Linked DNA regions of Aminobacter aminovorans. The protein of the gene in region 2 binds, or shares a complex with, the protein of the main gene of each other region. Links are inferred from orthologs where the notes say so. Each region holds a gene or a part of one and is shown on either strand. Other genes may lie near its edges.

The links.
Region 1: the proteins of accB (region 2) and accD are in contact, whole or in part, in a solved structure (PDB 8UXZ), measured with the Escherichia coli proteins. The link is inferred for Aminobacter aminovorans from one-to-one orthologs.

The regions. Positions count from the first base shown.
Region 1 is NZ_UFSM01000001.1:708,882-711,642, reverse strand. It holds accD (acetyl-CoA carboxylase, carboxyltransferase subunit beta), read right to left. Parts: upstream 1,963-2,761; coding sequence 1,039-1,962; downstream 1-1,038. Other genes in the region: trpA (tryptophan synthase subunit alpha), read right to left, coding at 1,999-2,761; DY201_RS03430 (bifunctional folylpolyglutamate synthase/dihydrofolate synthase), read right to left, coding at 1-1,003.
Region 2 is NZ_UFSM01000001.1:3,519,247-3,522,729, reverse strand. Bases 214-3,178 are described here. They hold accB (acetyl-CoA carboxylase biotin carboxyl carrier protein), read right to left. Parts: upstream 1,945-3,178; coding sequence 1,483-1,944; downstream 214-1,482. Other genes in these bases: DY201_RS17305 (DsbA family protein), read right to left, coding at 2,540-3,178; aroQ (type II 3-dehydroquinate dehydratase), read right to left, coding at 1,974-2,408; accC (acetyl-CoA carboxylase biotin carboxylase subunit), read right to left, coding at 214-1,464. In the rest of the region: aat (leucyl/phenylalanyl-tRNA--protein transferase), read right to left, coding at 1-108; more of accC, read right to left, coding at 121-213; more of DY201_RS17305, read right to left, coding at 3,179-3,334. UniProt on the Escherichia coli protein: This protein is a component of the acetyl coenzyme A carboxylase complex; first, biotin carboxylase catalyzes the carboxylation of the carrier protein and then the transcarboxylase transfers the carboxyl group to form malonyl-CoA.

The DNA.
Region 1 (2,761 bases), 2.8 Mb from region 2 along the record:
CCTGCTCGGTCAGCGCCTCGGCGACAACGGTCCCGGCGCCGGGATTGTGGCCGCCGTCAACCCAGACCTCGGCCCCCTTGGGCGCCAGCTCGCTGAGCGCGCCTTGCGGCAGGCGCTGCATGCGCCCGGGCCACGTCACCGACGCCATGGCCTTGTCGGCGGTGCGTTCGTTGACCGGGAAGCCTGCAGCCTTCACCGCCGCGATCGCAGCTGCCGCGTTGGCGAACTGGTGACGGCCGGGCAGGCGTGGCGGTGACAGGTCGAGCAGGCCGGTCTGGTCCTGATAGATCATGCGGCCGTTTTCCTCGAAGGCGACGAAATCCTGGCCATAGACTTCCAGCGGGCATTTGAGCCGCTCGGCGGTGTCGATCAGCACCTGCTGCGCTGCCTCGGTCTCCTGGGCGCCGACAACGACAGGGCAGCCACGCTTAATGATGCCGGCCTTCTCGGCGGCGATCAGTTCGACCTTGTCGCCGAGATAGGCCTCGTGATCCATCGAAACCGGCATTATCACCGACACCGCCGAGCGTTTGATGACATTGGTAGCGTCGAAACGTCCGCCCAAGCCCACTTCGATGATGCAGGCATCGGCCGGATGCTCGGCAAACAGCACAAAGGTAACAGCGGTGAGGATTTCGAAGACGGTGATCTTCTCGCCCCGATTGGCCTCGCCAACACGGCGCACGGCATCGGCCAGTACGTCGTCGGCGACAAGCTTGCCGCCGCCCGGTGCCGCCAGCCGGTAGCGCTCGTGCCAGTTCACCAGATGCGGCGAGGTGTGGACATGGACCAACAGTCCCTGGGCTTCGAGCAGCGCGCGCGAAAACGCCGCGCACGACCCCTTGCCGTTGGTGCCGGCGATGTGGATCACCGGTGGCATATGGTCCTGCGGATTGCCCAGCCTTTCGAGCAGCCGGGTGATGCGGTCGAGCGAAAGGTCGAAGCCCTTCGGATGGAGCGCCAACAGGCGCTCGATTTCGAGATCGGCTTCGAGCGTGGTCATGGCATTCCCCCGGGCGCTACGCTGCTGCGGTCAGATCAGGCCTGCGGGCGACGTTCCTGCACAGGCACGACGGGCGGCAGAATCTCGGCTTCGACAGCCTTGGCCGCCACCGGCGCCTTTGTCAGGATCTTGAGCAGGTTGGCGACCGTCGACTTCATTTCGAGCCGCGACACCACCATGTCGACCATGCCGTGGTCCATCAGGTACTCCGAACGCTGGAAACCTTCAGGCAGCTTTTCGCGGATCGTCTGCTCGATGACGCGCGGGCCGGCGAAGCCGATCAGTGCGCCCGGCTCGGCAATGTGGACGTCGCCCAGCATCGCATAGGAGGCGGTGACGCCGCCGGTCGTCGGATTGGTCAGCACCACGATATAGGGCAGGCCGGCTTCCTTGAGCCGATCCACCGCCACCGTCGTGCGTGGCAACTGCATCAACGACAAGATGCCCTCCTGCATGCGCGCGCCGCCCGAGGCGGCGAACAGGATCAGCGGGCGCTTCTTCTCAAGCGCAACCTCGAAGGCGCGGATGATGGCATCGCCTGCGGCCATGCCGAGCGAGCCGCCCATGAAAGCGAAGTCCTGCACGGTGACGACGACGGGCAGGCCTTCGATCTTGCCGGTGCCCGACAGGATCGCGTCGTCCATGCCGGTCTTGGTCTTGGCATCCTTCAGGCGGTCGACGTAGCGCTTCTCGTCACGGAACTTCAGCGGATCGGTGACGACCTTCGGGTTCTCGATGGTCTCATAGCGACCGTCGTCGAAGAAGAAGCGCAGCCGCTCCTTCGCCGAAATCTTCATGTGATGGCCCGAGGACGGGATGACGTACTGGTTTTCCTCGAGGTCCTTGTGGAACACCATCTCGCCGCTCTCGGGATCCTTGATCCAGAGATTGTCGGGCATTTCCCGGCGGCCAAGCATCGAGTTGATCTTGGGGCGGACGTAATTGGTAATCCAGTTCATGGCAGCGGTCCTCTTCGAGCCCAGGACATGGGGTATTTATTGGGCGGGAGCAAGGCGTGCGGCGCGAACGCCTTGGGACAAGCCGGTGACCAGCGTTGCCACGGCTTCGGCCGGGTCGGCGGTCTTTTCGCCCTTCGGCCCGATGACGTTGGCAACCGCATTGACGATCGCCGTGCCGACGACCACGCCGTCGGCAGATGCGCCGATGGTACGCGCCTGCTCGGCGGTCTTGACGCCGAAGCCGACACAGACGGGCAGGTCGGTATGGGCCTTGATGCGGTTCACCGCCTCCGCCACCTTCGACGTGTCGGCCAGCGCTGAGCCGGTGATGCCGGTCATCGAGACATAATAGACGAAACCGGAGGTGTTCTCGAGCACCTTGGGCAGGCGCTTGTCGTCGGTCGTCGGCGTCGCCAGGCGGATGAAGTTGATGCCGGCCTTGAGTGCGGGGATGCAGAGCTCGGCGTCCATCTCCGGCGGCAGGTCGACGACGATCAGGCCATCGATGCCGGAGGCGACGGCCTCTTCCAGGAAGCGGTCGACGCCATAGATGTAGATCGGGTTGTAGTAGCCCATCATGACGATCGGCGTGTCGTTGTCGTCCTTGCGGAATTCGCGCGCCATCTCAAGCGTCCTGGCCAGCGTCTGGCCGGCCTTCAGCGCGCGCAGGCCGGCCGCCTGGATCGCCGGGCCGTCGGCCATCGGGTCGGAAAACGGCATGCCGAGCTCGATGATGTCGCTGCCGGCCTTGGGCAACGCCTTCATGATCGACAGCGAGGTCTCGTAGTCGGGGTCGCCG
Region 2 (3,483 bases):
GACTTCCGGATCCGACGCGCTTTCTGCCATGGGAAAAACGCCCGACGCATAGGCCTTCAGAAGAAGGTCCGTGGGTATGCCATAGCCGGGCGCATAAGGTCGGGTCATGCGACCCTCATTCTACTCGCCTTTCGCGAGATGTTTTTCCAGCCAGTGGATGTCGTAGTCGCCATTTGCGATGTCGGGGTTACCGACAAGCTCGCGGAACAGCGGCAACGTCGTCTTGATACCATCTACCACGAATTCATCGAGCGCGCGCCGCAGACGCATCATGCATTCGACGCGGTTGCGGCCATGCACGATGAGCTTGCCGATCAGGCTGTCGTAGTAAGGCGGGATGCGGTAGCCGGAATAGACGCCCGAATCGACACGGATGCCCAAGCCGCCTGGCGTGTGGAAATGGGTGATCGTGCCGGGCGAGGGCACGAAGGTGCGTGGGTCCTCGGCATTGATGCGGCACTCGATGGCGTGACCGTGGAAGCGGATGTCGTTCTGGGTGACCGACAGGCCGCCGCCCGAGGCGACGCGGATCTGTTCATGCACGAGGTCGATGCCGGTGATCGCTTCGGTGATCGTGTGCTCGACCTGAAGGCGGGTGTTCATCTCGATGAAATAGAACTCGCCGTTCTCGTAGAGGAACTCGATCGTGCCGGCGCCGGAATAGCCGAGATTGGCCACCGCGTTGGCGCAGATGTCGCCGATGCGCGAGCGTTCTTCCGCGTTGAGGGCGGGCGAATTGGCCTCTTCCCAGACCTTCTGGTGGCGGCGCTGCAGCGAGCAGTCGCGTTCGCCGAGATGCACGCCCTTGCCGGCCCCGTCGCCGAAGATCTGCACTTCGATATGGCGCGGCTTCTGCAGGTATTTTTCGATGTAGACGGCGTCGTCGCCGAAGGCGGCGCCGGCTTCGGAGCGCGCCGTGGCGAGTGCGATTTCAAGATCGGCCTCGGTGAGCGCCACCTTCATGCCGCGGCCGCCGCCGCCGGCGGACGCCTTGATGATGACGGGATAGCCAATCTCGGCGGCGATACGCTTGGCTTCCTTCTCGTCGCTGACGGCGCCTTCCGAACCGGGCACGACCGGAATGCCCAGGCGCTTTGCGGTGCGCTTGGCTTCGATCTTGTCGCCCATGATGCGGATGTGGTCGCCCGAGGGACCGATGAAGGTGATGTTGTGCGCCGCCAGGATGTCGGCGAACTTGGCGTTCTCCGACAGGAAGCCGTAGCCCGGATGGACGGCGTCGGCGCCTGTGATCTCGCAGGCCGCGACGATCTGGTGGATGTTGAGATAGCTGTCGCGCGACGGCGGCGGGCCGATGCAGACGCTCTCGTCGGCGAGGCGCACATGCATGGCGTCGGCGTCGGCGGTGGAGTGAACGGCGACCGTCTGGATGCCGAGCTCCTTGGCCGCGCGCAGCACTCTGAGGGCGATTTCGCCGCGATTGGCGATCAGGATTTTCTGAAACATTGCGCGCAGCCTTCCGGCTTACTCGACGACGACGAGCGGCATGCCGTATTCGACAGGCTGCGCGTCTTCGATGAGGATCGCCTTGACCGTGCCGGAGCGCGGCGACGGAATCTGGTTCATCGTCTTCATCGCCTCGATGATCAGCAGTGTCTGGCCTTCCTTGACCACCGAGCCGACCTCGATGAACGGCTTGGCATCCGGTGATGGCGCGAGATAGGCGGTGCCGACCATCGGCGAGGGCACTGCGTTCTTGGAGGTGTCGACGGCAGCAGGAGCGGCAGCGGCAACCGGTGCAGCAGCTGCGACCGCCAGAGGCGCTGGGGCTGCATAGGTCTGGACAGCAGCCGCTGCCTGGCGCGACACGCGCACCTTAAGGTCGCCGAGCTCGACTTCGATCTCCGTCAGGTTGGTATCGTTCAGAATTCCTGCGAGGTCGCGGACGAGCTGCTGATCAACACCATCGGTCTTCTTCGTCGCCATTTTCTAGCCTTTTCTCTTCCTGTTTCCGGTCAGAGCCGGGCGGCCAGCGCCTGCAGCGCCAGCGTGTATCCGAGCGGCCCGAAGCCGCAGATCATGCCCACGGCCACCGGTGCCACCATCGATTTGTGGCGGAACGGCTCGCGGGCGTGGATGTTGGAAAGGTGCACCTCTGCGACCGGCAAGGGCGAAACGGCACGAATGGCGTCCTGCAGCGCGATCGACGTGTGGGTATAGGCGCCTGCATTGAGCACGATGCCGGCGGCTTTTTCGCCCGCCTCGTGAATCCAGTCGACCAGAACGCCTTCATGGTTCGATTGACGGAAATCGATCGCAAGTCCGAGCGATGCGGCTGCCGCCTGGCAGTCGGCTTCGATGTCGGCCAGGGTCTTGCCGCCATAAATGCCGGGTTCGCGTTTGCCCAGCATGTTAAGGTTCGGACCGTTGAGGACGTAAACCGTTTTCAAATTACAGACCTTTCCACCCGCCAGATCCTCTCTGGCGCGGCGGACCCTCTATAATCGGCATAAGCCGTCGCGGAAAGAGCGCAAGCGACTTCTTGCGCTGTCCACAACGGCTCGCGCTGAACAAAGCTTGCTCAGCAGGTGGAATTTGCCTGGCAGGCGGCTGCCGCGGCGATCTTTTCAGCCAGCACGTCCTGGCCGAGCGCGCCGAAGACGACCTCGTTGCCGACGACATAGGATGGCGTGCCGCTGATCTGTAGCTTGTTGGCAAGATCGTAGGTGCGGTTGAAGGCTTCGCCGATCTCGGGGTCCTTCATCGCCTCGCGCAGTTTGGCTTCGTCGGCGCCGAACTCTAGCGCGAGCTTGATGGCGCTGTCTTCGCCGGCGCGGCCTTCGCCGCCGATCAGCTTGTCGTGGAACTCGCCGTACTTCTCCGGCATCAGCTTACGGAAGGCCATCGACACGACATGGGCCTTCTGCGAATCCGGTCCAAGGATCGGGAATTCCTTGAGCACGAAGCGCAGATCGGGGTTGGCCTTGGTCAGCGCGTTCATGTCCGCCTGGGCGCGTTTGCAGTAACCGCAATTGTAGTCGTAGAACTCGACGATGGTGATCTTGCCGTTGGGATTGCCGACGATGCCGTCGAACTTCGAGCTGAAAATCTCGTCCTTGTTGTCCTTAATCACGCTCAGGCTGGCGATGCGCTGCTCTTCCTTCTGCTTGGCTTCGAGCGCGCCCTGCATTTCGAGCAGCAGTTCAGGGTTGTTGAGCAGATAGTCGCGTACGATCGTCTCGACTTGCTTCTTGTCGAGGGTAGCGGCAGCCGTTGTTTCCGCATGTGCGGCGTTTGGCGAACCGGCGAGGCCGAAGGCCAGCATGGCGAGGGCAACAGCGATGCCGGTCGTGGCGAGAAGAAGTGCTTTTTTCATAGTCCCTGGGTCTCCAGCCGCTTCGGCTTATGCATGCCCCCGAAAATCTGAAACGATTTTCGGAAAGGAGCATGCATGAGGTTTAAAGTTTCACAGCGTCGTTTGCGCGTCCAGAGAACGCGCGGCGCTGTGTGTGTCGCTGTCCATCG